Linked DNA regions of Thalassobaculum sp. OXR-137. The protein of the gene in region 1 interacts with the protein of each later gene in a pairwise test. Links are inferred from orthologs where the notes say so. Each region holds a gene or a part of one and is shown on either strand. Other genes may lie near its edges. The genes, in order: T8K17_RS06010 and def.

Evidence for each region.
Region 2: the proteins of T8K17_RS06010 (region 1) and def interact in binary tests that used the Escherichia coli proteins (3 or more experiments, as listed by UniProt). The link is inferred for Thalassobaculum sp. OXR-137 from one-to-one orthologs.

Annotation. Positions count from the first base shown.
Region 1 is NZ_CP139715.1:1,259,265-1,274,152, forward strand. What follows is about bases 7,573-10,452. They hold T8K17_RS06010 (aspartate-semialdehyde dehydrogenase), read right to left. Parts: upstream 9,586-10,452; coding sequence 8,560-9,585; downstream 7,573-8,559. Other genes in these bases: T8K17_RS06005 (GNAT family N-acetyltransferase), read right to left, coding at 7,951-8,538; leuB (3-isopropylmalate dehydrogenase), read right to left, coding at 9,987-10,452. In the rest of the region: T8K17_RS05965 (cytochrome c oxidase assembly protein), read left to right, coding at 1-18; T8K17_RS05970 (cytochrome c oxidase subunit 3), read left to right, coding at 62-847; T8K17_RS05975 (DUF983 domain-containing protein), read left to right, coding at 875-1,225; T8K17_RS05980 (SURF1 family protein), read left to right, coding at 1,258-2,010; T8K17_RS05985 (carboxypeptidase M32), read left to right, coding at 2,007-3,503; T8K17_RS05990 (NAD(P)-dependent oxidoreductase), read right to left, coding at 3,679-4,593; thrC (threonine synthase), read left to right, coding at 4,720-6,135; T8K17_RS06000 (pitrilysin family protein), read left to right, coding at 6,156-7,406; more of leuB, read right to left, coding at 10,453-11,099; leuD (3-isopropylmalate dehydratase small subunit), read right to left, coding at 11,253-11,858; T8K17_RS06025 (GFA family protein), read right to left, coding at 11,895-12,326; leuC (3-isopropylmalate dehydratase large subunit), read right to left, coding at 12,337-13,746; T8K17_RS06035 (sulfite exporter TauE/SafE family protein), read left to right, coding at 14,006-14,749.
Region 2 is NZ_CP139715.1:606,660-621,660, reverse strand. Bases 3,828-6,820 are described here. They hold def (peptide deformylase), read left to right. Parts: upstream 3,828-5,056; coding sequence 5,057-5,584; downstream 5,585-6,820. Other genes in these bases: truA (tRNA pseudouridine(38-40) synthase TruA), read left to right, coding at 6,561-6,820; fmt (methionyl-tRNA formyltransferase), read left to right, coding at 5,645-6,556; T8K17_RS02980 (DNA recombination protein RmuC), read right to left, coding at 3,828-4,925. In the rest of the region: T8K17_RS03005 (extracellular solute-binding protein), read right to left, coding at 1-169; T8K17_RS03000 (inositol monophosphatase family protein), read right to left, coding at 285-1,064; T8K17_RS02995 (cytochrome c family protein), read right to left, coding at 1,087-1,689; T8K17_RS02990 (3-deoxy-manno-octulosonate cytidylyltransferase), read left to right, coding at 1,970-2,722; T8K17_RS02985 (prephenate dehydratase), read left to right, coding at 2,719-3,588; more of T8K17_RS02980, read right to left, coding at 3,756-3,827; more of truA, read left to right, coding at 6,821-7,316; T8K17_RS02960 (alpha/beta fold hydrolase), read right to left, coding at 7,594-8,604; T8K17_RS02955 (methyl-accepting chemotaxis protein), read right to left, coding at 8,790-10,475; T8K17_RS02950 (PAS domain-containing sensor histidine kinase), read left to right, coding at 10,850-12,505; T8K17_RS02945 (mandelate racemase/muconate lactonizing enzyme family protein), read right to left, coding at 12,519-13,715; T8K17_RS02940 (VOC family protein), read right to left, coding at 13,728-14,141; T8K17_RS02935 (CAP domain-containing protein), read right to left, coding at 14,199-15,001. UniProt on the Escherichia coli protein: Removes the formyl group from the N-terminal Met of newly synthesized proteins. Requires at least a dipeptide for an efficient rate of reaction. N-terminal L-methionine is a prerequisite for activity but the enzyme has broad specificity at other positions.

The DNA.
Region 1 (14,888 bases):
GCGCCGTCCGTAGAGTAACATACCGCCAGTTCCGGCGGAGGGTCTGAAGACGAGGGGACCGATGGCACACGAACAGCAACATCCCTACCACCTGGTGGAACCGAGCCCCTGGCCGTTCATGGGAGCCGCGTCCGGCTTCGTGCTCGCGGTCGGCGGGGTCATGTACATGCACGACCTGCAGTTCGCCGTTCCGATCATGGTCGTCGGCCTGGCGCTGATCCTCGCGACCATGTTCTTCTGGTGGCGCGACATCATCCGCGAGGCCCAGTGGCAGGGGCACCACACCCCGGTCGTGCAGATCGGCATGCGCTACGGCATGGCGCTGTTCATCACCTCCGAAGTGTTCTTCTTCCTGGCGTTCTTCTGGGCGTTCTTCGACATGGCGCTGTATCCGCGCACCGGCGTCTGGCCGCCGGAGGGGATCCAGACCTTCGATCCGTTCGACCTGCCGCTGATCAACACCCTGATCCTGCTGCTGTCCGGCACCACGGTCACCTGGGCGCATGCGGCCCTGCTGCAGAACAACCGCAAGGAGCTGCTCTGGGGCCTTGGCATCACCGTGATCCTCGGCTTCCTGTTCACCTGCCTGCAGGCGTACGAGTACAGCCACGCGGCCTTCGGCTTCACCGACACGGTCTATGCCTCGACCTTCTACATGGCGACCGGCTTCCACGGCTTCCACGTGCTCGTCGGCACCATCTTCCTGGCGGTGTGCTGGGTCCGTGCCTACAAGGGCCACTTCACCCCGGAGCACCATTTCGGCTTCGAGGCGGCGGCCTGGTACTGGCACTTCGTCGACGTGGTCTGGCTGTTCCTGTTCATCTGCGTCTACTGGTGGGGCGGCTGAGGCCGTTCCCCGAAGGGGAGCGCAGCGATGGACTCCGGCCCGTCTCCGATCTCGACCGGGCTGTCCTGCAAATGCCCGGCCTGCGGTAAGGGCCGACTGTTCGACGGGTATCTGACCGTCGTCGAAAAATGCGAGGCCTGCGGCGAGCCGCTGCGGGCCCGCAGCTCCGGAGACGGCCCGGCCGTCTTCGTGATCTTCGCCCTCGGAGCGATCCTGTCGGTGCTGGCCTGGATCGTCGAAGCGGCGTTTTCGCCACCGATGTGGGTCCATGCGGCCCTGTGGCCCGTCGCCGTGATCGTCGGCACCGTCCTGCTTCTGAGACCGTTCAAGGGCGTCGTCGTCGCGCTGGAATACCGGCACGGCACGCCTGACCAATAGCCGCCGCGGCACCCCCGCGGCCTGGGGATATCATGGCCTTTCGTCCGCGCCTCTGGCCGACCCTCATCACCGTTCCCGCCGTCGTCCTGATGGTGGCCCTGGGCGTGTGGCAACTGCAGCGCCTCGCCTGGAAGACCGAGCTGATCGACGCGTTCGAGTCCCGGGTCTCGGCCGAGCCGACGGATCCGCCGCCGGCGCTGACCCCGGCCGACATGGGCGACTGGCGCTACCGTCGGGTGACCGCGACGGGCCGCTTCCTGCACGACAAGGAACTGCAGATCACCGGCAAGCCCTACAAGGGCACGGCCGGATTTCACGTCATCACCCCGTTCGTGACCGATGGCGGCTTGACCGTGTTCGTGAACCGGGGGTGGGTCCCGGAGGATAAGCGCCGGCCGGCCGACCGCCCCGACACCCTGCTCCCGGCGCCCGCCGCCATCGACGGGGTGATCGTACAATCCGGGATCAAGGGCACCTTCGTGCCGGAGAACGAGCCGCAGAACGACGTCTGGTTCACGGTCCGGCCGGAAGCCATGGCCGCCCATCTGGGCCTCCAGGGCCCGGTCGCAACCGGCTACTATATTGACCAGCTCGCCGAGCAGCCCAAGCTGACGGTCCTTCCCTTCGGGGCGGAGCGGCATGTGACGGTGCGTAACGAGCACCTGCAATACGCCCTCACCTGGTTCATGCTCGCCGCCACCCTGATCGGCGTCTACATCGTCTGGCACCGCCAGGCGGACAAGGCCGAGCGCGACGGGGCCGAGCGGGATGGAGAGGGCGCATGAGCGCCACCCCCGCGACCGACGCCCTTGAGACCCGCTTCCGCCGGCTCTCCGCCCTGTCGGGTGCCGCCGGGATGCTCGGCTGGGACCAGCACGTGCTGATGCCGTCCGGGGGCGCCCAGGCGCGGGCCGAACAGCTCGCCACCCTCTCCGTGCTGCGCCACGAGCTGCTGACCGCTCCGGCGGTGGTCGACGACCTGGCCGCGGCGCAGGGCGAGCGCGTCGACGGCTGGCGCGCGGCCAACCTGGCCGAAATGCGCCGTACCCATGCCCATGCAACGGCCCTGTCCTCCGACCTTGTGGAGGCCCTGTCGCGGGCCGGTTCGCGCTGCGAGGCGCTCTGGCGCGAGGCCCGGGCCAAGGCCGACTTCTCCCTCGTCCGCGACGCCATGGCCGACCAGATCCGGCTGATCCGCGAGGAGGCGGCCGCCAAGGCCGACGCCCTTGGAACCACGCCCTACGAGGCGCTGCTGGACGGGTACGAGCCGGGCGGATCGATCTCGAAGATCGAGGCGCTGTTCGCCGAGCTGGAGGCCGAGCTGCCGCCGCTGCTCGAGGCGGTGCTCGAGCGCCAGGCGCGCGAGGGCGATCCGGTGCAGCCGGAGGGGCCGTTCCCCGTCGCGACCCAGCGCATCCTGTCGCGCCGGGTGATGGAGACCCTGGGCTTCGACTTCAACCACGGCCGTCTGGACGAGACGCTGCACCCGTTCTGCGGCGGCGTGCCGGATGACGTGCGCGTCACCACCCGCTACGACGAGACCGGCTTCATCAACGGCATCATGGGCGTGATCCACGAGACCGGCCACGCCCTGTATGAGCGCGGCCTGCCCGCCGACTGGCGCGGCCAGCCGGTCGGCGAGGCCCGCGGCATGGTGATGCACGAGAGCCAGTCCCTGCTGATGGAAATGCAGGCCTGCCGGTCGCCCGCCTTCCTAGGCCTGCTCTCGGGCTGGGCGCGGACGGCGTTCGGCGCCGACGGTCCGGCCTGGGAGCCGGAGAACCTGCGCCGGATCTACACCCGGGTCGCGCGCAGCTTCATCCGCGTGGAAGCCGACGAGGTGACCTATCCGCTGCATGTGATCCTGCGCACCCGGCTGGAGCGCGCCATGCTCTCGGGCGATCTGGAGGTCGCGGACCTGCCCGGGGCGTGGAACGCAGGCATGCGGGACCTGCTCGGCGTGACCCCGCCGGACGACGCGCGGGGCTGCCTGCAGGATATCCACTGGTACGACGGCGCGGTCGGGTATTTCCCGACCTATACGCTCGGAGCGATGGCGGCGGCCCAGCTCTTCCAGGCGGCGGTGCGGGCCGAGCCCGGCATCCCCGAGGCAATCGGCCGGGGCGACTTCACGCCGCTGGTCGGCTGGCTGCGGCAGACCGTGCACGGCGTGGCCAGCTCGAAGGGCACCGAAGAGATCCTGACGGCCGCCACCGGCGCGGAACTGAGCGCCGCCCCGTTCCTGGCGCATCTGAAGGCGCGGTACCTGGAGGGGTAGGGCGCTTTGTACGGCCCGGCCCTTCGACACGCCCCGAATGTTATCCGGGGCTGCTCAGGGCGAGGTCATCACAAAGATCAACTCTCTCTGACTTCGCCCTAACCCTCCGACCTCGCCCTGAGCAGGAGCGCAGCGACGTGTCGAAGGGCCGAACGCGACCGCCGCTCCCCCAACCTCACTCCCCGCTTTGCGGCAGCCCCGCCTCCAGCGCGCCGGCGATGATCTCGGACACCTCGTCGGCGGTGAAGCCGATGGTGCGGCGCTCCGGCACCTCCTTGCCGAGCTGGGTCCCCGCCACCAGCCGATACGTCTCCGCCGCGCCCATGAAGATCCGCGGGTCGAGGCCCACGTCGTTGAAGGTGCGGGCGATCTCCTCCATCTCGCCGACCCAGCGATAGGCCTTCGGCGCCATGTCCGGCAGCGAGCGGTCGAAGCGCTCGCGCAGCATCCGCAGGCTCGCCACCATCTCGGCGTCGAGTTCCTTGTCCACCCCGTAGGCCTTGGCCGAGGCGAGCGACTGGACCGCCAGCGCGGTCAGCCCCTTGGTGACCGCCGCATAGCTCATCTTCAGGGCGGACGCGGCACCCACGCCGCCCGGCACCGCACGCATGTCGAGCCCGAAATTCCGCAGCTCCAGCACCCGCGTGACGTCGTCCTCATGGCCGGAGACATAGAGCCGCGGGCCCATGCCGCTGGCGCTCTTCGGCGGGCCGCCGATGATCCCGCCGTCGACGAAGGGCACGCCGATCCCCTCGATCACCTCGCCCACCTCCACGGCCGAGGCCGGGGCGATGGCGTTCAGGTCCACATAGATCGGCTTCGAGCGGGCCAGGGCCAGGGAGGAGGCCAGGCGCTGCGCCAGTTCCAGCGCCAGGGACGGCGGCAGGATCGAGAACAGCACGTCGGCGCCGTCCACCGCCTCCACGTCGTCCTCGGTATCGGTGATGCCGGCGGCCCGGGCCAGCGCACGGGTGCGGTCCGACCGGTCGGCGAGATTGGTCGTCACCGTCAAGCCCTTGGCGACCAGCACGCGGGCGAGGGCATGACCCATGTCGCCCGGCGCGAAGATGGCAACTCTCTCGATTGTCATGCCGATCCGTTCCTAACCATCGGTGGAGGCCAAAATGGTGCTGCGAGGCGCCGTATGATCGCAAGGTTGCACACGGCCCGCACCAAGCATAGGTTACCGCGTCAACGCTCGGGGATATACAGGTCCGTGCAATACGTTAGCACCCGCGGGCAGGCGCCCGCTCTCGCCTTCGACGATGTTCTGCTCACCGGACTGGCCCGTGACGGCGGTTTGTACGTCCCGGCGGTCTGGCCGCTGTTCTCGAAGGACGACATCCGAAGTCTTCGCGGCCTCTCCTATGCGGAGGTGGCCACGCGGGTCATGGCGCCGTTTGTCGGCGGTACCATCCCCGAGGACGTCCTGCGCAAGATCGCCGAGGACGCCTATGGCGGTTTCGGCCATACCGCCGTCGCTCCCCTCAAGCAGCTCGACGGCAATCTCTGGATGATGGAGCTGTTCCACGGCCCGACGCTGGCGTTTAAGGACTACGCCATGCAGATCCTGGGGCGGCTGTTCGACCACGTGCTGGCCCAGCGCGGCGACCGGGTGACCATCGTCGGCGCCACCTCCGGCGATACCGGCTCGGCCGCCATCGAAGCCTGCCGCGACCGCGACAACATCGACTGCTTCATCCTGTTCCCGCACGGAAGGGTCTCGCCGGTGCAGCGCCGGCAGATGACCACGGTCGACGCGCCGAACGTCCACGCCATCGCCGTGGAAGGCACCTTCGACGACTGCCAGGACCTGGTGAAGGCGGCGTTCGGCGATACCGAGTTCCGCGACGAGATGACCCTGTCGGCGGTCAACTCGATCAACTGGGCGCGGATCATGCCGCAGATCGCCTATTACTTCTGGGCCGCGGTGGCGCTCGGCGCGCCGGAGCGCACGGTGTCCTTCTCGGTGCCCAGCGGCAATTTCGGTAACGTCTACTCGGCCTATGCCGCCCGCAACATGGGCCTGCCGATCGAGACCCTGGTGGTCGGCACCAACTCCAACGACATCCTCTACCGCTACCTGGAGAGCGGCACGATGGAGATCACTGGCGTGGCGCCGACCCTGTCGCCGTCGATGGACATCCAGGTCTCCAGCAATTTCGAGCGGCTGCTGTTCGACCTGCTCGACCGGGACGGCGATGCGGTCCAGCGCACCATGAACGGCTTCCGCCAGTCCGGCTCCTACACGGTCGAGCCCGAGCGCCACGCCCGGGCCACCGCGCTGTTCCGCGGCGCGCGGGCGGATGACGACGAGATCGTCGCCACCATCCGCGCCATCGCCGAGGAGACCGGCGAGGTGATCGACCCGCACACCGCCGTCGGCATCGCCGCCGCCCGCCGGACCCGTGCCGGCCGCGACGGGTCGATCCCGATGGTATCGCTGGCCTGCGCCCACCCGGCCAAGTTCGCCGAGGCGGTGGAGCGGGCCGTGGGTGCCGCCGCCCGGTTGCCGGAGCGGATGGCCGACCTGATGGACCGGCCGGAGCGCCAGACCGTGATGCCGAACGACCTTTCCGCCCTGAAGACACTGGTGCGCGACCGCGCGGCGCGGCGGGGAGCGGCAGCTTGACCGCACCAGCGCTCCCCGGGATGCGTCTGACCACCCTGGATAACGGGCTGACCGTCGCCACCGACGCCATGCCGTCGGTGGAATCCGCCTCCGTCGGCCTGTGGGTCGGGGTCGGCACCCGCCATGAGAAGCCGTCCGAGAACGGGCTCGCCCATCTGATCGAGCACATGGTGTTCAAGGGCACCGCCAAGCGCGATGCCGCCGCCATCGCCCGCGAGATCGAGGATGTCGGCGGTCACATGAACGCCTATACCTCGCGCGAGCAGACTGCCTATTACGCCAAGGTCCTGGCCGACGACGTGCCGGTGGCGATCGACCTGATCTCCGACATCGTGCAGAACTCGGTGTTCGATCCGGCCGAACTCGACCGCGAGCGGGCGGTGATCGTGCAGGAGATCGCCCAGGTCAACGACACGCCGGACGACGTGATCTTCGACCATTTCCAGACCGCCGCCTTCCCCGACCAGGGGCTCGGCCGGCCGGTACTGGGCACGGCCGAGGTGGTCCGCTCGGTGCCGCGCCAGTCGCTGGTCGACTACGTGGCGCAGAGCTACGGCGCCGATTCCTGCATCCTGTCGGTCGCCGGTCGGGTGGACCACGACCGGGTGGTCGAGCTGGCCGCCGAGCGCTTCTCGGCGATGCCGTCCAAGACCACCAAGACGACCGATCTCGGCCAGTATGCCGGTGGCGAGATCCGGGTGGAGCGCGAGCTGGAGCAGCTTCACGTGATCCTCGGCTTCCGCGGCACCTCGTTCGACGACCCGGATTTCTACACCCTGCAGGTCCTGTCGATGATCTATGGCGGCGGCATGTCCTCCCGCCTGTTCCAGGAAGTGCGCGAGAAGCGCGGGCTGGCCTATTCGATCTACTCCTTCACCTCGGCCTATCTGGATGACGGGCTGCTCGGCGTCTATGCGGGCACCGGGGCCGACGAGGTGGGCGAGGTGATGCCGGTGATCTGCGATCAGCTCCGGGCGATTCCGGACGAGCTGGACGAGAGCGAGCTGGCGCGGGCCAAGATCCAGCTCAAGTCCTCCCTGCTGATGAGCCGGGAGAGCACCAGCGCGCGCTGCGAGCAGCTCGCCAACCACTTCCTGGTGCATGGCCGCCTGCCGGACCTGGCGGATATCATCGAGAACGTGGAGAAGGTCGACCCGGCCGCGATCCGCGCGATGGTGGAGCGCCTGCTGAGCGCGCCGCCGACCCTGACCGCGGTGGGACCGACCGGCACTCTGGAAAGCTACGACGCCATCCGCGCGCGCCTGAGCTGACTTTTCAATTCAGCCCATTTCCCGGCATCGTGCCGGGACCCACGGGCCAGGCGCCACGCGCGCCGGAAGCAGAATGCTGAGCTTCCGGGCACGCTCCAGCGTGGACCCCGGAACAGGTCCGGGGAGTGAGTGTGGTTGCCGATCAGGGTGGTCCCTCGAGGGTCGGCCGCTTTCGCCGCACTGTCTGGAAACAACCACCCGTCTCCCGCTATCCCGTTCCCCACCACCACAATCACAGTTCCCGGTCTTGTGCCGGGACCCACGGTCGGGCGGCACGAACGCCGGAAGCAGGGCGCCGAGCTTTGGGCGCGCTCTGACGTGGACCCCGGACCAGGCCCAGGAGTGTGTGGGGTTGCTGGAGGTGCTGCTTTCCCTGCTCTCCCTCCAAACAACGACGCCCCCAGCATCACAACCACACTTCCCGGCCTTGTGCCGGGACAATCCGGTCCGCTGGGACGGGCGTTCGAGGGTACAGTCTCGATCGCGCGAGTTCCCCCGGCCTTGCCCCGGAACAAGTCCGGGGAGTAGATGGAGTCGAAAGGCCCTACAGCGCCCGCAGCAGGAGCAGCACCCCGCCCTCATGGGGCAGGCGGGGAAGGGACGGGATGTCGACCGCGTCCACCTCCCGGAACCCGCATCTTCGATACAGGCCGAGCGCCGGCGCGTTATCGGCGAACACCCGCAGCGTCAGCTCCGAGAACCCCGCCGCGCGGGCCCTCTCGGCGACAGCCTCGATCAGCGCCCGGCCGACGCCGTGGCCGCTTGCCCTGGCCCCGACCGCCAGCATGTTGATGAACCAGGAGCCCGGACGTCCCATGGCCTGGATCGGCGCCACATGGGCGGCGCGGTCTTCGGGGACGCTCGCCTCCAGGCCGGAGGGCGGCTGGTCGTCGAAGGGCTGGCTGGTGATCGCGCCGACCGGCTCGCCGTCCAGCTCCGCGATCAGGACGCGGCTCCAGGACAGGGCGGTGTCGGCCGACAGCACCGCCTGCAGCATGAGCTGGGCGGCGCCCGGCTCGTCCGGACGGTCATCGTAGATGAATTCGTAGACCCCGCCGCCGGCGAGGATATCGAGGGCGGCGACGACCGGCGCGTCGGTGGGACGCGCCGGCCGGATGCTCAGATCAGGCAAGAGACTGCAGCAGGCCGGGCGTCAGGCCGCCTTCTTCAGGTGCTTGGCGACCAGTTCCTCGGCGATCTGCACCGCGTTCAGGGCGGCACCCTTGCGCAGGTTGTCGCTGACGCACCAGAACACCAGGCCGTTCTTCACGGTCGGATCGACCCGGATGCGGCTGACATAGACCGCGTCCTCGCCCGCACTCTCCACCGGGGTGACGTAGCCCTCGTCGGCGCGGTGGTCGAGCACGATCAGCCCAGGGAAGCCGTGCATCGCCTTGCGGGCGGTCTCGGCGTCGATCGGCTTCTTGGTCTCGATGAACACCGCCTCGGAATGGCCGATGAACACCGGGACGCGGACGCACTGGGCGACCACGTCGATGTCCGGGTCGAGGATCTTCTTGGTCTCGACCGTCATCTTCCACTCTTCCTTGGTGAACCCGTCATCCATGAACTTGTCTATGTGCGGGATCACGTTGAAGGCGATCTGCTTGGTGAAATTCTCGCGCTCGATCGGGTCGTTCACGTAGACCGCACGGGTCTGATTGAACAGCTCGTCCATGCCTTCCTTGCCGGCACCGGAGACCGACTGGTAGGTCGAGACGACCACCCGCTTGACGCCGAACGCGTCGTGCAGCGGCTTCAGCGCGACCACGAGCTGCGCGGTGGAGCAGTTCGGGTTGGCGATGATGTTCTTCTTGCCGTAGCGGGCCAGCGCGCCGGGGTTCACCTCCGGCACGATCAGCGGCACGTCCGGGTCCATGCGGAAGGCGGAGCTGTTGTCGATGACGACGCAGCCCGCCTGGCCGGCCTTCGGCGCGTATTCCAGCGAGACGTCGCCGCCGGCGGAGAACAGGGCGATATCGGCCTTGGAGAAATCGAAGGTCGCGAGGTCCTGAACGGTGAGCGTGCCCTTCTCGCCGAAGGACACTTCGTTCCCGGCGGAACGGCCCGAGGCGAGGGCAATGACCTCGTCGGCGGGGAAGTTGCGCTCGGCCAGCGTGGTCAGCATCTCGCGTCCCACCGCACCCGTGGCGCCGACAACGGCAACTCTGTAGCCCATTTCTTTCTCCTTTCGCGATACGCGCGACAGTCGGCCGGGGTTTACGCCCCCCGGTCCTGCATCGCAAGCACGCAAACGGAAGGGCGGAAGCCGCTAGCCGGTGGTCTTGGTGGTGGTTTTCGGGGTGGCGAACGCGCAGACGCCGACGCCGGCCGCTTTCGGAGCGGAGCGCAGGAGAAGGTCAGCCAGGGTAGCCATCGCGTTCATGGGAAGGACGTATAAGCGATTTTAGGGGTGTGGGGAAGTAGACTTCTGGTGTGGGGTCCGTCCTGTCCTACACCAACCCCCATCCGTCATCCTGATGCAAATCAGGATCAAGCCTCAGGCGGCTTTCGCGCCGGAGGCAGGGTCCTGAAACAAGCTCAGGACGACGGGAAGGGTGGGAGGATAGGGGCGCCGGATCAGACCAGCTTGTCCAACTCCTTGAGGATGCTGTCGGTCATGGTCGCGGTGGAGACCTTGGCCTTGCCCGGGGCCATGATGTCGGCGGTGCGCATGCCGCCGGCCAGCACGTTGTCGATCGCCTTCTCCAGCAGATCGGCGTCCTCGGCCATGTCGAAGCTGTAGCGCAGCAGCATGGCGAAGCTCAGCATCTCGGCGATCGGGTTGGCCATGCCCTTGCCGGCGATGTCCGGGGCGGAGCCGTGGACCGGCTCGTACAGGGCGTGGCGCTTGCCGGTGGTCGGATCCTCCGCACCGAGCGACGCCGACGGCAGCATGCCGAGCGAGCCGGTCAGCATCGCCGCACAGTCGGACAGGATGTCGCCGAACAGGTTGTCGGTGACGATCACGTCGAACTGCTTCGGCGTGCGGACGAGCTGCATGGCGCAGTTGTCGGCGAACATGTTCTCGTATTCGAGACCCTCGCCCTCGGCCTTGTGCAGGGCGGTCATGACCTGGCGCCAGAGCACGCCGGACATCATGACGTTGGCCTTCTCCACCGAGGTCACCTTGCCGCGGCGCTTGCGGGCGAGGTCGAAGGCGACCCGGCCGATGCGCTCGATTTCCGGCGTGGTGTAGGCCTGGGTGTCGAAGCCGCGCTTGCTGCCGTCGGGCAGGTCCTCGATGCCGCGCGGCTCGCAGAAATACACGCCACCGGTCAGCTCGCGCAGGATCATGATGTCGAGACCCGACACCAGCTCCGGCTTCAGCGAGGAGTTCTCGACCATGGACGGGAAGACCATCGCCGGACGCAGGTTGGCGAACAGGTCCATTTCCTTGCGCAGGCGCAGCAGGCCGCGCTCCGGCTTCAGCTCGAACGGCAAGTCGTCGTATTTCGGGCCGCCGACCGCGCCGAACAGGACGGCGTCGGCATGGGTGGCGTCGGTCATGGTCTCGTCGGTCAGCGCCGTGCCGTGCGCGTCGTAGGCCGCTCCGCCGACCAGGCCTTCCTCGATGTCGAAGGACACACTGCGCTTCTTCGCCATCCAGTCGACGATGCGCAGAGTCTCGCCCACGACCTCGGGGCCGATGCCGTCACCCGGCAGCACCAGCAGTTTCTTGTTCGACGCCATAACCCGCATTCCTCCAGAAGACCCTCTTCTCCCCGCGCAGTTCCTTAAACAAAGGGGCGAGGCGAAGCAAACCGGTTGTTTTTCTCGACCGGCGGGATCTGCCCCGCCGGCCGGTATCGTGACATTACGCCCAGGGCGTCGCCGCCCGGCAAATTACGCCCAGGGCGTCGCCGCCTTGCGCTTCTCCTCGAAGCTGTCGATCTTCGAGGCCTGCTGCAGGGTCTGGCCGATATCGTCCAGGCCGTTGATCAGGCAGTGCTTGCGGTGGGCGTCGATCTCGAACGACACGGTCTCGCCGTTCGGGCGGCCGATGGTCTGGTTCTCCAGATCGATCTCCAGCACCGCGTTGGAGCCCTTGCCGGCGTCGTCCATCAGCTCGCGCAGCTGCTCGTGGGTCACCTGAATGGGCAGGATCCCGTTCTTGAAGCAGTTGTTGTAGAAGATGTCCGCAAAGCTGGTGGAGATCACGCATTTGATGCCGAAATCGAGCAGCGCCCAGGGGGCGTGCTCGCGGCTCGACCCGCAGCCGAAATTGTCTTCCGCCACGATGACCTGGGCGTTGCGGTACTGCGGCTTGTTCAGCACGAAGTCCGGCTTCTCGCTGCCGTCCTCGTTGTAGCGCATCTCGGCGAAGGCGTGCTTGCCGAGGCCGGTCCGCTTGATGGTCTTCAGGTACTGCTTGGGAATGATCATATCGGTGTCGATGTTGATCATGTCCATCGGTGCGGCGGTGCCGCGCAGCTGGGTGAATTTCTCCATCGGTGTTCTCCTCCCGGATGGGGCGTTCTTGTCAGATCAGGACGGCGTGGACGGAGCGACATCCTCGGTCCGCTCCCCCGGCAGTCCGTCGTCGATTTTCGGCCAGGACAGGCGGCTCTCCACACCCCAATGGGCTTGCGGCGGGATCGCGTCGGGTCGGTCGAGACTGGGAATGGTGACCGACACATGCGCCGCTCCCTCCCGCTCGTAGGTCAGGGGCGTGCCGCATTCCCCGCAGAAGCCGCGCTGGGCGAGGGACGAGGAGCGGTAGCGCTTGGGCTCCGCCCCCGTCCATTCGAAACTGCCCCGGTCGAACCCGACCAGGGCGGCAAACGGACCGCCGGTCGCCTGCTGGCACATACGGCAATGGCAGTAGTGCGGCCGCAGCGGCGTTCCGGTCGTGCGGTAGCGCACATGGCCGCACAGGCAGCCACCCGTCCATACCGCAGCCCCGGTGTCCGCCGCCATCGCCCCGGCCTCAGTTCGCCAGGGTCCGCACGTCGGCCAGATGGCCGGTGACGGCGGCGGCGGCGGCCATGGAGGGGCTCACCAGATGGGTGCGCCCGCCCGGACCCTGCCGGCCCTGGAAGTTCCGGTTGGAGGTGGACGCGCAGCGCTCGCCCGGCTCCAGCTTGTCGGCGTTCATCGCCAGGCACATGGAGCAGCCCGGCTCGCGCCAGTCGAAGCCGGCCTCCTTCAGGATGACGTCGAGGCCTTCCCGCTCGGCCTGCTCCTTCACCAGGCCGGAGCCCGGAACCACCAGCGCGTGGACATTGGCGGCGACCTTGCGGCCCTTGGCGATCGCGGCGGCGGCGCGGATGTCCTCGATGCGGCCGTTGGTGCAGGAGCCGATGAAGACCTTGTCGATCTTCACCTCGGTCATCGGCGTGTTCGGCGCCAGGCCCATATAGGCGAGCGAGCGCTCGATGGCGGCCTTCTTGCCCGGATCGCTTTCGGCGGCCGGGTCCGGCGTGTGGCCGGTGACCGGGACGACGTCCTGCGGGCTTGTGCCCCAGGTGACCTGCGGGATGATGTCCTCGGCCTTCAGCACCACTTCCTTGTCGTAGGTGGCACCCTCGTCCGACGGCAGGGTCTTCCAGTACTCGACGGCCAGCTCCCACTCGCCGCCCTTCGGCGCCATCGGACGGCCCTTCAGGTACTCGAAGGTGGTCTCGTCCGGCGCGATCATGCCGGCGCGCGCACCCGCCTCGATCGCCATGTTGCAGACCGTCATGCGGGCTTCCATGGACATGTTGCGGATCGCCTCGCCGGCGAACTCCACCACATGGCCGGTGCCGCCGGCGGTGCCGATCTTGCCGATGATGGCCAGGACCACGTCCTTGGAGGCCACGCCCTCGGGCAGCACGCCGTCGACGGTGATGCGCATGTTCTTGGCCGGCGCCTGGGGCAGGGTCTGGGTGGCGAGCACATGCTCGACCTCGGAGGTGCCGATGCCGAAGGCGAGCGAGCCGAACGCGCCGTGGGTGGCGGTGTGGCTGTCGCCGCAGACGATGGTCATGCCCGGCAGGGTGAAGCCCTGCTCCGGGCCGATGATGTGCACGATGCCCTGGCGGACATCCATCACCGGGAAATACGGGACGCCGAAATCCTTGACGTTCTTTTCCAGGGTTTCGACCTGGATGCGGCTTTCCTCGTCCTCGATCCCCTTGGTGCGGTCGGTGGTCGGGACGTTGTGGTCGGCGACCGCCAGGGTCAGGTCGGGCCGGCGCACCTTGCGGCCGGCGAGCTTCAGGCCCTCGAAGGCCTGCGGGCTGGTGACCTCATGGACCAGGTGGCGGTCGATATAGATGAGACAGCTTCCGTCCTCCTGGACGTCAACCAGGTGGCTTTGCCAGATCTTGTCGAACAGCGTGCGGGGCGTCGCCATGGCTGCCGGTTCCTCCTAAAGTATGGGGGCCGCGGGGGCCTGGAGCGGGCTGGGCTCCGGCGGCGGCCGGTCTCTCTCTCAAGTCTTCTCGCGTTCCGTTGGCCGGAACGGCGTGTTTCGAGCGCCGGACTGTACAAGGACGTGGGTTGCAGGCAAACGGTGAAACGCGCAAGAACGCTTTGCACGAGGGCTGCTTCACGCCCGAATCGTGCTTCGCCCGCCTTCTGACCGATCCCCGACGACCATTCGAGCCGCCCCCATGACGGAAATGCTGTCCGACCTCGACGCGACGATGCTGGTTCTCACCATCTGCGCCGCCTTTCTCGCCGGCGCGGTGCGCGGCTTCGCCGGGTTCGGGTCGGCGCTCGTGCTGGCCCCGGTGCTGGCCCTGGCCTACGGGCCGACGGTGGCGGTGCCGGTCATGTCGGTGCTGCAGGTGCCGATCCTGTACCAGGTCACCAAGATCGCCATGCGGGAGACCAACTGGAAGCGCACCGCGCCGATGGCGGCGACCGCGCTGGTGTCGATCCCGCTCGGGGCTCTGGTGCTGAAGAGCCTGGATCCGGAGATGCTGCGCATCGGCATCTCGGTGATCGTGCTGTCCCTGGCGGCGGTCATGGCGGTCGGCGGCCTGCCCCGGGTCGGGCGCACCCGCACCCGCGATCTGGTGGCGGCGTCGACGGCGGGGGCGATGGGCGGGGCGACCGGCATCGGCGGGCCGCCGCTGGTGCTGTATTTCCTGGCGACCGCCGAGCCGGCGCGGCAGGTGCGCGGCGACCTGTCGGGCTATTTCCTGGTCACCGGGATCGTCGGCCTGGCGACATACTTCTTCTACGGCCTGATCACCCTGAAGGCGCTGACGATCGGCGGCATCCTGGCGGTGCCGCATTTCGCCGGCATGTCCTTCGGCGGCTTCCTGTTCCCCCGGGCCAGCGAGAAGACTTTCCGCTGGATCGCCCTGACGATCCTCGCCTGTGTCGGGGTGGGGACGTTGCTGAAGTAGAGGCGTTCTACGCTCACCCACCTCATACACTCCCCGGACTTGTTCCGGGGCAACGCATGCGTCCGCGCCTGGCGCCCCCGTCGACGCCCGTTGATGGGATTGCCCCGGAATGAATCCGGGGAGTGTGAGAAGAGGAAAC
Region 2 (15,001 bases), 650 kb from region 1 along the record:
GCGCGTCCGGGTTCACGTAGTCAAAATGATCGAAATCAGGCCCGTATTTGGCCTCCCCGTGCATCGCGATCGCGTGGGTCGGCTCGGCCGTGTAGTCCTGGGCGGCGGCCGAAGCGAGGGCGGACGTCGTAGCGACGGCCAGGATGGCGGCGAAACGGGCTATCGTCATCGATCTGGCTCTCCCGACAGGCAGTGCATCGCCCATCATAAACAACAGGCTCTGGGCGGAAACATGGCAGTTCGACGGATAATGTCGAGCGCCCGCGAGTCGATTGTCGGGCCGGTCAGGAGGAGAGGATGGCGACGGCGGCGGCGTGCAGGGCCGGATTGCGCGCCGCGACGATGCGCGACGTGGAGCCGAGGCTGACCGGCGCGCCGGTCCAGTCCGTCAGCTTGCCGCCCGCGCCGGTCACCACGGCGGCGGGAGCCAGATAGTCGTAATCGCTGAGGCTGGACTCGACCACCAGATCGATGGTGCCCAGGGCCAGCAGGCCGAAATTGTGGCAGTCGCCGCTGAACAGGGTCAGGCCGCAGGCGTCCTTCAACGCGGCGAAGCGGGGCGCTTCCATGGCGTTGAACATGTCCGGCGAGGTGGCGGTCAGGATCGCCTTGTCGAGCGGCTTGGAGACCGGCTCCATCATCGGCTTGCCGTTGAGGAGGGTCGCCACTTCCGGTCCGCCGACCCAGCGTTCGTCCAGGATCGGGCAGTCGATCACGCCGAGAACCGGCTCGCCCCGCCGCAGCAGGCCGATCAGGGTGCCGAAGGTCGGGCGTCCGGTGATGAAGGCCTTGGTGCCGTCGATCGGGTCGAGGGACCAGACGTATTCGGCGTCCAGATTCTTCGGGCCGAATTCCTCGCCGGCGATGCCGTGATCGGGGAAGCGGGCCTCGATCATCGCGCGCAGGGCCTTCTCGACGCTGCGGTCGGCGACGGTCACGGGGCTGTCGTCGGCCTTGATGTCGACGACAACGCCGGTGCGGAAATAGTCCCGGATGATCGGCCGGGCGGCGTCGGCCAGCTCGGCGGCGAAATCCGCCGCCGCCTCGAGGGTGAACCCGGTCATGGCGGAGAGCCGGGGCGGCCGGTCAGCCGCCGGTCGCCGTCTTGAACTCTTCCTCGGCCTTCTGGATCTCCTCGTCCGACGGCAGCGGCGCCGGAGAGTCGGCCATGGTGCGCAGATAGGCGATCAGGTCGGCGCGCTCGGACGCCTTCTTCAGGCCCGCGAAGTTCATCTTCGTGCCGGGCATGTAGTCCTTCGGCTTGTTCAGGAACTTGTTCAGCGACGTGTATGTCCAGGTCGCCGGGTCGGAGAAGTTCGCCATGGCGTCGGAATAGGCGAAGTCGTCGCGATGCGCCTTCGGCCCCATCACCACGCCGTAGAGGTTCGGACCGACCTTGTTCGCGCCGCCATTGTCGAAGGTGTGGCAGGCCGCGCACTTCTTGGTCAGGGCCTCGCCGGCGGCGACATCGGCGCTGGCCAGCAGGCCCAGGACCGGCTCGACCGGCTCCGGACCGGCCGCAGCGGCCGTCTGCGACGAGGCGCCCTCGGCGACCTCGATCTTGAACGCGTTCTCTTCCAGGTGGTTCGGATGGACCAGCGCGTCCGCGATCTTTCCGGTCGCCATCGCCAGCAGTCCCGCGCACAGGATGCCTGCGATGATCTTGTTGCCTTCGAGCGACGTCGCCATGGTGTTCAGCCCTCTTCGTATCCCACCCGGGCCCGCGCATTGACGCGCCGAGGCCCCGCGAAAATCCATGCGCGCAACCATACTGACAGCGTCCGACTCTGTCGACCATGAGGCCGACCGGACGGCTGCTGCCACGTCACGCGGAACACGACTTACCTTATCCCCGCGCGCTTGCGCAACTCCGCGCGATCGGCGTATCACCGCAGCCTCGCGTGGCATATCGCCGCAAACGCGTGTCCGGGCCTTTCCCGGGCGTGCAAAACAGGAGCCTTTGGCCGGCATGAACCCGATTCTCATGATCCCCGCCCGCTTGGCCTCGTCCCGCCTGCCGAACAAGCCGCTGGCCGATATTCACGGCGTCCCGATGATCGTGCAGGTGCTGCGCCGGGCACTGGAAGCCGATGCCGGCCCCGTCGTCGTCGCCGCCGGCGACCAGGCGATCGCCGACGCCGTCGAGGCCGCCGGCGGACGCGCGGTGATGACCGATGCGGCGCTGCCCTCGGGGACCGACCGGATCCACCAGGCGCTGGGCAGGATCGATCCGGACGGCAAACATGACGTGATCGTCAACATCCAGGGCGACCTGCCCGTGCTGGAGACCAAGACGGTGCGCGCCACCATCGAGGCGCTTAACCGTATGCCCGATGCCGACTGGAGCACGGCCGCCTGCGCCATCACCGAGCCGGAGGACCTCGATCCCGCCAGCGGCGTGAACAAGGTCGCCACCGCCTGGGAGCCGAACGGGCTGTTCGGCCGCGCCCTGTACTTCTCCAAGCACCCGATCCCCTGGGGCGAGGGCGAAGTGTTCCACCATATCGGCCTGTACAGCTACCGCCGCGCCGCGCTCGACCGGTTCGTGACCCTGCCGCCGTCGCCGCTGGAGATCCGCGAGCGCCTCGAGCAGCTCCGCGCGCTGGAGGCCGGCATGCGCATCGAAGTGGCCCGGGTGGAGACCATTCCGCTCGGCGTCGACACCCAGCGCCAGCTCGAGCAGGCCCGCGCCCTGCTGGCCCCTTCCGGAGAGACCGCATGACCGACCAGCCGAAAGTCGCCTATCAGGGGCAGCCGGGCGCCTATTCCCATCTGGCCTGCGTGGCGGCCGCGCCCGATCACGAGCCGATGCCCTGCTACAGCTTCGAGGACATGCTGTCGGCGGTGCAGGACGGCACGGCGGAGCTGGCCATGGTGCCGGTGGAGAACTCGGTGGCCGGCCGCGTGGCCGACATCCACCACCTGCTGCCGGAATCGGGCCTTTTCATCATCGGTGAGCACTTCCAGCGCGTGAACCACATGCTGCTCGGCCTCAAGGGCGCGACCCTGGAGGGGCTGAAGGAGGTCCACGCTCATCCCCAGGGACTGGCCCAGTGCCGCAAGCTGATCCAGAAATACGGCCTGAAGCGGATGCAGCACGCCGACAATGCCGGGGCGGCCAAGGACGTGGCCGAGTGGAACGACCCTTCCATTGCCGCCATTGCCTCGTCGCTTGCCGCCGAGGTCTACGGGCTGGAGATCCTGGCCGACTCGGTGGAGGATTTCGCCCACAACACCACCCGCTTCCTGGTGATGTCCAAGGCGCCGAAGCTGCCGCCGGTGTCCGCCGACAAGGTGGTCACGACCATCGTCTTCCGGGTCCGCAGCGTGCCGGCCGCCCTGTACAAGGCGCTGGGCGGCTTCGCCACCAACGGCATCAACCTGACCAAGCTGGAGAGCTATCTGGTCGGCGGCTCGTTCGAGGCGGCGCAATTCTATGTCGACGCCGAGGGCCATCCCGAGGAGCGCCACATGGCGCTGGCGCTGGAGGAGTTGAAGTTCTTCTGCCCGCCGGATGCCGTCCGGATCCTCGGCACCTACCCGATGAGCCCCTTCCGCGCCAGCGCAGCCCGGCCCGAGGGGGATTGAGGGGCTCTTTCCTACCCCCCCATTCGTCATCCCGACCTTAGTTTGGGGATGACGGGGAAATGGCCGGCCCTTCGACACGCCCTCCGGGCTGCTCAGGGCGAGGTCGGGGTTTCTGTTCAAACTTTTGACCTCGCCCTGAGCAGCCCCGTCAGGGGCGTGTCGAAGGGTCAATCCTCCACCGCCGCCAGCCTCGGCGGCGTGGGGGCGGCATCGGTGATCGCGCTCGGCTGTTCCAGTTCGATCTCCTGGATCCGTTCGCTCCGCTTCGTCACCTTGTCGGTGGAGATGCGGATCTGGCGGATGTCGTCGGTCGCCTGATTGAAATGCCGGTCGAGCTTGCTCACCCGGTCGTCCAGCCGGGTCACGTCGTCCAGCAGCTTGCCGACCTCGGCCTGGATCACATGCGCCTGTTCGCGCATGGAGGCGTCCTTCAGCACCGCGCGGACCGTGTTCAGTGTCGCCATCAAGGTGGTCGGCGACACGATCCAGACCCGACGGCGGAAGGCGTCCTGCACCACGGCGGGCAGGTTGGCGTGCAGCTCCGCATAGACCGCTTCCGAGGGCAGGAACATCAGCGCGGATTCCGCCGTCTCGCCCGGCACGATGTATTTCTCGGCGATGGCCCGCACATGCACGCCGATCTCCTGGGCAAGGCGGCGGCGGGCGACGATGCGCTCCTCGTCCGTCGTCGCCGCCTGGAGCACGTGATAGGCCTCCAGCGGGAACTTGGCGTCGATGGCGATGGCGCCCGGCGGGTTCGGCAGGGTCAGCAGACAGTCGACCCGGCGGTTACCGCCCACCGTCGCCTGGAAGCTGTAGGCGCTCGGCGGCAGGGCCTGGGTGACCAGATCGTTGAGCTGGATCTCGCCGAAGGCGCCGCGCGCCTGCTTGTTCGACAGGATCGCCTGCAGCCCGTCGACCTGGGTGGACAGTTCGGTGATGTTCTTCTGCGCCCGGTCGATGACGGCGAGCCGCTCCTTCAGGTCGCCCATGGTCGTCTCGGTGGACTTCGACGACTTCTCCAGCCCCTCGCCGATCCGCTTGGTGACGTCGGCGAGGCGCTCTTCCAGCTTCTTGGCGATCTCGCGTTCCTGGACCTGCAGGGCTTCCGCCATGCGCGCCTGGGCCGCCGACTGGCTCTCGGCGATCTGGGTGAGGCGGCCGGACAGCTGCTCCTGGCTCGCCGAGAGCCGCTCGGTCAGTTCGGCCTGGCGCCGGTCGCGCTCGGCCAGCACCTCCGCCAGCCCGGAGCCGGCGTTCGAGCGCAGATACAGCAGGATCGCCACCACGAGAACGATGGCGATCAGGGCGATGAGGAGAATGTCGGTTCCTGTCATGTTCTCACGCTAACACGGGTACGACCCCCGGCGAGCGCCTTGTCGGCAAGCCATCGGATTCTTGACGATTTCGCGCAGTTCCCCTAACTCCACCGCATTCCGACACTGGCGAATCGACCGGACATACCGACATGGCGAAGCGGCCGATCATCTGGGCACCCGATCCCGTTCTGAAAACCAAGTGCACGCCGGTGCCCGCGGTGGACGACGAGATCCGCACGCTCATGGACGACATGCTGGACACCATGTACGCGGCTCCCGGCATCGGACTGGCCGCACCCCAGATCGGCGTGACCAAGCGGGTGATCGTCGTCGACGTGTCCGAGAAGGACGAGCCGCGCGCGCCGATCTGCCTCGCCAATCCGGAGATCGTGTGGAAGTCCGACGAGACCGCCCCGCATGAGGAGGGCTGCCTGTCGCTGCCCGACCTCTATGCCGATGTGGAGCGTCCGGTCGCGGTCAAGGTGCGCTATCTCGACCGCGACGGGGCCGGCCAGGAGCTGGAGGCCGACGGCCTTCTGGCGATCTGCCTGCAGCACGAGATCGACCATATCGACGGCGTCCTCTTCGTCGATCATCTCTCCGCGTTGAAGCGGAACATGTTCCTGAAGAAGATGGTCAAGGCGAAGAAGGCCCGCGCGCGCGAAGACGCGGCCTGAGCCGGCCATGGCGCGCTTGTCATGACAGCCACGGACACCGCTCCCCTCCGGATAGCCTTCATGGGCAGCCCCGATTTCGCGGTTCCCAGCCTGCGCGCCCTGGTGGACGCCGGCCACGAGGTGGTCTGCGTCTATGCCCAGCCGCCGCGCCCGGCCGGCCGCGGGCAGAAGGAGCGGCTGACCCCGGTGGACGAGGCCGCCATCGAGCTCGGCATCCCGGTGCGCACGCCGCGCAGCCTGCGCGGCCCGCAGGAGCAGGCGGAGTTCGCGGCGCTCGATCTCGACCTCGCCGTGGTCGCCGCCTACGGGCTGATCCTGCCCAAGGAGATCCTGGACGCGCCCCGGCTCGGCTGCATCAACGTCCACGCCTCCCTGCTGCCGCGCTGGCGCGGCGCCGCCCCGATCCAGCGCGCGATCCTGGCCGGCGATGCCGAGACCGGCGTCACCATCATGCAGATGGATGTGGGCCTGGACACCGGCGACATGCTGCTCAGCCGGTCGGTGCCGATCACGGCGCAGACGACGGGGCAGAGCCTGCACGACGACCTCAGCCTGCTCGGCGCCGATCTGATCGTGCCGGCGGTCGCCGCCCTGGCCCAGGGCGCGCTCACCGGCACGCCGCAGCCGGAGGAGGGCGTGACCTACGCCAAGAAGCTGGAGCGCGACGAGGGCCGGCTGGACTTCCACCGGCCGGCGGTGGAGCTGGAGCGGCTGGTCCGCGCCTTCGATCCCTGGCCCGGCGCCTTCTTCGAGCACGGGGGCACCCGCATCAAGGTGCTGTCGGCCGAGGCCTTCGATATCGGGCCGGTCTCCAACCTGCCCGGAACGGTGCTGGACCCGGAGCTGACGATCTCCTGCGCCGACGGGGCGTTCCGGCCGACCCGGGTGCAGCGGCCGGGCAAGGGGCCGATGGAGGTCGAGGCGTTCCTGCGCGGCTTCCAGATCCCCCCCGGCACCGTCCTGGCCGGGTGACGCGGTGCCGCGCTTCAAGCTGACGATCGAATATGACGGCCGGCCCTATATCGGCTGGCAGCGCCAGGCCGACGGGCCCACCGTGCAGGAATGCCTGGAGGACGCGGTCTTCGGCTTCTCCCAGGAGCGGGTGGAAGTCGCCGGTGCGGGGCGCACCGACAAGGGCGTGCACGCCACCGGCCAGGTCGCCCATATCGAACTGGCCAGCCACAAGTTCGACGCCCGCACGGTGATGAAGGCGATCAACGCCCTGATCCGGCCCGAGCCCATCGCCGTGGTGGCGGCCGAGGCGGCGGCCGACGATTTCCATGCCCGCTTCTCGGCCAACGAGCGGCGCTATCGCTACGAGATCCTGAACCGCCGCGCACCGGCGGCCATCGACCAGGGCAAGGTCTGGCACGTTGCGGTGCCGCTGGATGTGGAGGCCATGCACGCGGCGGCCCAGCGGCTGGTCGGCCATCACGATTTCACCAGCTTCCGCGCCACCCAGTGCCAGTCCGCCTCGGCGGAGAAGACGCTCGACCAGCTCGACATCTACCGCGCGGGCCCCGAGCGGATCGTCGCCATCGCCCGCTCGCGCTCCTTCCTGCACCACCAGGTGCGCAACATGGTCGGCACGCTGAAGCTGGTCGGCGAGGGCAAGTGGACGGCGGACCGGGTGTCGGACGCCCTGGCCGCCCGCGACCGCGCCGCCGCCGGCCCCACCGCGCCGGCGGACGGGCTGTATCTGACGGGAGTGGGGTATCCGGACGACGCCTGAGCCTTGTCCTTCAAGCTCGTCATCCCGGGAGACCCCGGACCTGATCCGGGGGCTGCCCGGGACCGAGGGGGCGGCTGAGGCATGGTTCTGATTTGCATCAGGACGACGGACGATTTTTTGAATCGGCCCTCTGTCGTCTACCCACCCCACCGTCATCCATCCACCCTGCCGTCATCCTGATGCACATCAGGATCAAGCTACCGACCACGCAGCGGCTCGGTCCCGGCCTCGCCCCGGGTCGGGCCCGGGGACGAGCCGGGATGACGGTGACGTTTTCTCAGCCGAGCAGGTCCGCCACCGCCTGACGCAGCACCGCCTTGTCCGCCGGGTTGAGGTTGGGGTTGCCGGCCCGGTGGCCCCAGTCGGAGACAATGGGGCGGAACTCGGCGTTCGGCATCTGCGCCGTCTCGCGCTCGCTGTCCAGCGCGGTGAAATACAGGTCGGTGGTCGACGGCATGATGATGCTCTTCGCCGTGATCGCGCCGAGCGCCTTGGCGAGATCGCCCTTGTGGATCTCGTTGTCGGAGATGTCGGAGCGGTACCAGGTGTCGAGGCTGGCCAGCAGGTCGTCGCCGCTGCGCCGCAGGAAGTTGCCCTCCCAGCTTCGCACCAACCAGTCCTCCAGAGAACTGAACCCGGCGCCGCGCCACATCTCCTCGCGATAGAAGGCCTGACTCATCGCCCAGCCGGCATAGACCCGGCCCATGGCCCGCAGGCCGGTGACCGGGCGGTCGCGGAAATGGGTTCCGGCCCAGGCCGGATCGGCGGTCAGCGTAGCCCGGACCCCTTCCAGGAACACCTTGTTGTGCGGCGAGGTCCTGGCGCTCGTGCACACGGCGCAGATCCGCTCCACCATGTCCGGGAACAGGCTGCCCCAATGCAGCGCCTGCTGGCCGCCCATCGACCAGCCATAGATCAGAGCGACCGTCTCGGCCCCGAACGCCTCCTGCACCAGCCGCTTCTGGGCGTGGACGTTGTCCCAATGGGTGAAGACCGGGAAGCGGCCATGGCCGAACGGCTCGGGCAGGGTGCTCGGGCTGGTCGACAGCCCGTTGGTGAACATGTTGGGGATGACGATGAACCAGTCCGTCGGATCCAGAACCCGCCCCGGGCCGATCAGCCACTGGGTGTCGTAGTGCTGGGCGCCGTAGGACGTCGGATACAGCACCAGGTTCGAGCGGTCCGGCGCCAGGGTGCCGTAGGTCTTGTAGGCCAGCCGCAGGTTGGGGACGGTCGCCCCGTGCTGCAGGACGGTCGGGCCGAGATCGAAATAGGCGTAGTCCGGCATGGGACGCTCCGGGTTCGGACGGGAGCGGCGATTAGACCACGGTTCTCGCTTTGTCCAACAGGCCCGGAAGCATCTGACGATTTTTCAAACACTATTGAAATATCTTCCGAACGTGCGTTCTCGTTCAGGCTCGGAGGAGAAGGTGCGTCCGGACGGGGCTTCGGCCTTCCGGACGCACCAGCAGATCAGCTTGCTTGCAACTCGGCCAGGAACTTGTCCACTTCGACGCGGAGCGCTTGCGATTGGTTCGACAGTGTTTCTGAGCGGGTAAGCACCTCTTTCGCCGCTTGGCCGGTGCTCGTTGCGCCGGAGCGGACGTCGCTGATCGTGGTTGTTACTTTGTTGGTCGCGGCAGACGCTTCCTGAACGTTGCGGGCGATTTCCTGTGTCGAGGCGTTTTGCTGTTCGACAGCGGAGGCAATACCGCCGGCGTTCTCGTTTATCTGCCGGATGACGGAGGTGATCTCCTCGATCGCTGCGACCGTGTCCGTCGTAGATCCTTGCATTGCGGTGACTTGAGCGGAGATTTCGTCGGTGGCCTTGGCGGTCTGGTTGGCGAGGTTCTTGACCTCAGACGCGACGACGGCAAATCCCTTTCCCGCATCGCCGGCACGGGCCGCTTCGATGGTGGCGTTCAGGGCCAGCAGGTTGGTCTGCTCCGCGATCTCCTGGATCAGGCTGACGATGTTGCCGATCTTGGTTGCCCCTTCGGCCAGCGCGGCGACTTTGGTGTTGGTGGCTTCGGCGGTCTCAACGGCCCGGCGCGAGATCGAATTGGAGTCGCTGATCTGACGGGTGATCTCGCCGATCGAGGCTGAGAGTTCTTCGGTCGCCGACGCGACGGTCTGGACGTTGGTCGATGCGTCATCCGATGCGGTGCCGACGGATGTAGCGAGCGCGTTGGCCTGTTCTGCTGTGGACGACATCGTCTTCGCCGTCTCCTGCAGCTCCAGTGCTGAGGCGGACACGCCTTCGATCACGGTTCCGACGCTGGTCTTGAACGACTCTGCAAGGCGGCGCATGTCTTCGCGCTTCTCCTCGGCCGCCTGGCGATCGCGTTCGGCCTGTCGCACGCCCATTTGCTCTTTCTCGACGGCCGACGATTTGAAGGTCTCGAGGCTCCGGATGATGTCGCCCACTTCGTGGCGATCCTTGGTCGTTGGGATGTCGACGGATAGATCGCCGGCGGCAAGCCGACGCATGGCGTCGGTAGAGGCACGAAGCGGGCGGAATGCGGCCACAGCCCAGGCACCCAGCGCAAGCGCCAGCAAAAGGGCGATAGAGAAGGCTGCGAACATGAAGAGCTGGAAGCCGTCCGCCGTGTTGCGTACCTCGGTACCTTCGGCTCTGTTAAACTCTTCCTGCAGATCGATAAACTGGTTGATCTGCGCCAGCCACCGAATGAACAGGGGTCGCGCCTCATCCATCAGAATCTCATGCGCCTGGACGACGTCACCATCTCGCCGCAAGCCGATGATCTGCTCAATGAGCGGGAGGGTTTCGGCCTCGGTCTTCTGGATGGCGGCCAGGATTTCTAGCTCTTCCGCAGTGCTGTTGTTCCGCGCAGCGAAGATCTCCTGCATGCCGGTTGCCGCCTCGGCGTAGAATGCCTCAAGCTGCCTGATCTCCTTGATCGCGGCATCGCGCTCGGCATCTGTCTCGAAAAGGACGACGTCTCGGATAGAAATCGCACGGTCATGAACGCTGCCGCGGAAGTTGATGGCATACCGCTGTTTCACGCTGTTGACGTCATTGATGATGCCGAGACTGGCGCTGATCGAATTGACCTGAACCACGGCCACGACCGCCAGACCGAGCATCAGCAGGAGAACGCCAGCGTAGCCGAGAAATATCCGGTGTATGATGCGCATGTCGGTGACTCTGTATAAGTGAAAGCGATCTCGAATGAGGACGCGGAACACATACGTGCCGAGCCGTTAAAAGGATTATAATTTACGGCTAAAAACTCTGATCGATTCGATAGGCAGAAGCTATCGTTCGGTTCGCTGTTGCCGCGAGCAGATGCCTGGCTCGCAACAGCCTGAACCTTTTGATATCGAGCACTTCCGAGGGAAGTGGCCGCCGGGTGTCGGCGACATCTTCGCCCGGGCGGCCGTGTGACCGGCATGGACGGATGTCCCTCCGATCCGGCCGGGGGCGAAAGACGCAATTGGCCCACAGGGTCGTGGCGGTTACCATCGCGTTCGTTGATATGCCGCCGTGCACGCGCCGGGGAGGGTGCTGGTTGACCTTCGGAGTTGATTTCTGGATCGCCACGGCCGTGGCGGTTGGGGCAATTGCCGTATCAGCCTGGCTCTGGAGCCGTGTGAGGTCGCTCGCCGCCGCCCAACGGACCTCCGCCGCGGAAGTCGACCGGTTGCAGTCCTTCATCGCGGTGTCCTCCGACTGGACGTGGGAGCAGGACGACCAGTTCCGGTTCACCTATGTCTCCGACACGGTGGTCGACATCCTCGGCCTCTCGGCCGCGTTCTGCCTGGGCAAGACCCGACGCGAGGTCGCGCCAGAGTCCCTGGATAACCTCGCCTTCGTCGTGCACGAGCAGCAACAGGCCCTGCATGCGCCGATCCGCAACCTGCGCATGCGTTTCAAACTGCCCAACGATCAGATCCGCTATGTGGAGATCGACGGCGATCCGGTCTTCGACGCCGGAGGCCGGTTCATGGGCTATCGCGGCGTCGGGCGCGACGTCACCTTTCTGGTCGAGGCGGAGCGGGAAGCCTCGGAGACCCAGCGCCGGTTCCTCAGCGCGATCGAGGCCCGCTCCGAGGGGATTTCGTTCTGGGATCGCGACGACCGGCTCCGGCTCTACAACAGCGCCTATATCACCCTGGCAACCGGTGCCGAGAGCACCCTGCGCGAGGGCGTCTATTTCCAGGACTACCTGCAGGCGTCGGTGAACAGCGGTGTGATCCCCGATGCCGTCGGCCGGGAGGAGCAGTGGATCGCCGACCGCCTGGAGATGCGCAAACGTGCCCCCAGCAGTCATGAGATGATGCGGGGCGAACGCTGGCTCAAGGTCAGCGAGTTGCGGACGTCCGACGGCTGGCTGCTGCAGACCGTGCTGGACATCAGCGAGGCCAAGGAGCGCGAGTCCGCCATGCGCCGAGCCGTGGCCGAGGCGGAGATCGCCAACCGCGCGAAGATGGAGTTCCTGGCGGTGATGAGCCACGAGCTGCGCACGCCGCTGAACGCCATCATCGGCTTCTCCGACGTCATCCGGAACCGGGTGCTGGGCGACGCCATGGACACCTACATGCGTTACGCCGAGCACATCAACGAATCCGGCACGCATCTGTTGGCGCTGATCAACGATCTGCTCGACGTCTCGCGCATAGAGGCCGGACGGCTCGAGCTGGAAGAGACCGCCTTCAGCGTCAGCGAGCTCATGGGAGAATGCGCCCGGATGCTGCGGGTCCGCGCCGACGACAAGGATGTGGACCTCACCACCGATGCCGGCGAGCCCAGCCTGGGGCTGCATGCCGACCGCCGAGCCGTGAAGCAGATCATCGTCAATCTTGTGTCCAATGCCATCAAGTTCACCACCGCCGGAGGCAAGGTGCACCTGCGGGCGACGCTGGACGAGGTGGGGCAGGTGCGGATTGTCGTCTCGGACACCGGCATCGGCATCCCTGCCGATCGACACGAGGTCGTGTTCCGGCCGTTCGAGCAGTTGGAAAACGCCCATTCCCGGCGCCATGACGGCACCGGGCTGGGGCTCTACATCACCCGCAATCTCATCGAAGCCCATCGCGGCGCGATCGCCTTGGACAGCGTGGTCGGCGACGGCACGACGGTGACCGTGACTTTCCCGGCGGAACGTACCCTTGAACTGCGGGCCGAGCCGTCCGTGGCCGCCGGACGGTCTCCGGTCTCGGACTGAGGCCGGCTCCGTTTCAGAGGGTGCTGCGGCGGACCTGCGCGTCCGGCCGCTTGGCGATGTCCGGGATCAGCTCCAGGCCGAGCCCGGGCCCGTCCGGTGCGCGGATCCGGCCCTTCTCCACCGGCGGCAACTGGGTGACCAGCTCGCCGTACCAGCCGTAATAGAAGGCCCGCACCATCTCCTGAATGAAGCAGTTCCGGGTGTGCAGCGCCAGATGTGTGGAGGCGGTCAGCGCCACCGGGCCGGTGCAGTCGTGGAACGCCACCGGCACGTGCCAGGCATCGCAGAGTGTGGAGATCTTGCGCCCCTCGGTCAGCCCGCCGCACCAGGTCAGGTCGGCGATGATGACGCTCAGGGCGTCGAGCTCCACCAGATAGCGGAAGTCGGCCTTCCCGCCCCGGGTCTCGCCGACGGCGATCGGCGAGGTGGTGGAGCGGGCGACCTCGCCAAGGCTGCCCAGGTGGTCCATGAACACCGGATCCTCGACCCAGAGCGGACCGATCTCCTCCAGGGCGCGGGCGATCTTCACCGCGCTCGGCCGGTTCCACATGGAGTGCAGCTCGCACATGATGTCCATGCGGTCGCCGACGGCGGCCCGGATCTTCTCGAACGGCTCCAGCCCCTTCTTCAGGTCGGAGGCCGAGATGTACTGGCCCTGGCTCGCCTCGGCGGCGTAGTCGAACGGCCAGATCTTCATGGCGTCGATGCCCATCTCCAGAAGCGACTGGGCGAGCTCGTCGGCGTTGTTCAGGAAGGCATCCAGATCCTCATAGGGCCCCTCGGCGCCGCCGAGGCCGAAATTCTGCGTGCCCTGGACCGGCTTCTGGCGGACGTACTGATAGCCGGCGCAGGTGTTGTAGACGCGGATGTCGTCGCGGCTGGCGCCGCCGAGAAGCTGGTGGATCGGCTGGCCCGACGCCTTGCCCCAGAGATCCCACAGCGCGATGTCGACGGCGGAGCGGCCGCGCTGCTCGGCGCCGGCGCCGGTGAAGCCGACATAGCCGATCAGGTTGGCGTGATGCCGCTCGATCTGCAGCGGGTCCTGGCCCAGCAGGTAGGGGGCGATGATGGCGTGGACATGGGCCTCGGCCGACTGGGCGCCGTAGAAGGTTTCGCCCAGCCCCTTCAGGCCTTCGTCGGTTTCGACATGAACCCAGAGCAGGTTCGGGAATTCATCCAGGCGGATGGTCTCGATGCCGGTGACCTTCACGGTGTTCCTCCCTCATGCCGACACGCCGGTCAGCTCCACCCCGTTGCCGTCGGGGTCTTTCATGTAGATCGACGGGCCGTCGCCGCGCGCGCCGAACCGCACCTTGGTCTCCTCCGGCGCCACGCCCTTGGAGACCAGATAATCGCGGATCGCCGCCTCGTCGAAGGTCGCCAGCTTGATCGCCACGTGATCGACGTTCGGCGCGCCGTCCGGGGCCGGGCCGCCGGCCTGGCCCAGGGTGCCGTTCACGTCCACCAGGTCGATCATCGAGCCGCCGGCATCCAGATGCCACAGTCCCAGCGGTTCGTTGTGCTTGGCCACCTTCAGGCCGAGCACGTCGCGGTAGAAGGAGAGCATCGCGTCGATGTCGCGGGCGCGCAGCACCACATGGTCGAGACCGGCGAGGGCGAGGGGGCTATCGGTCATGGGAACCTCCAGAATGGAACGCCAAGGCTACGACCCTGCCGCCCGCCTGTCACGCCGTCACCGCTTGCCGAAAACCGCGACCCAGAGATGGGGCAGGACCAGCGCGCCCTTCTTGATCGGGCCGTAGCGGTAGGCGATGCCGATCTCGTCGAATTCGATGCCGTAGAGGGTCTTGGCGTGGCCGGGGCTGGAGTCCCAGGCCTCCACCGCCAACTGTGCCGAGCCCTGGCCGGCCGCCGTGTTCTCCGCCGCCCAGTCGAAGTCGTAGCCCACCGCCTTGACCCGGTCGATCAGGGACGGGCCGCCGGGGCTGCCATGGCCGATATAGCTGTTTGCGGCCATGTCCTCGGCCTGCATCTCGGCGGCGCGCATGAGCTTGTCGTTGATCCGCACCGGGCCGATCCCCTTGCGGGCGCGCGCGGCATTGATCTGGCGCAGCAGTTCGGCCTCGGCATCCGGCACCGGGGCGGGGGTGTCCTGGGCGACGATGATCGACCAGGCCTCCGCCGTCAGCCCGCCATTGGCCAGGCGGAACATGTCCTCGTGGAAGCCGACACCGATCTGCACCCTGCCCGGTGCCGCCAGCACGTCGGCCATGGACTGGGTGCGCAGGACTGCCTTGGCCAGGCTCCAGTGCTCCGGCAGGTTGCTGACGGCGACGGCGCTGAAGACGGGTGTCTCCACCCCAGCGCGCTGCAGCCAGATGCCGGCATCCGTGCCGTCGGGAGCCCGCACATCGACATAGCCGCGCTGGACCATGTCGCCCACATGGGCCTCGGCCGCCTGCATCAGGGCGGGCGCCTCCACCAGCGCCGGCAGGCCCCGGCTCAGCCGATCCTGGTTCAGGGCGCCGATCAGTT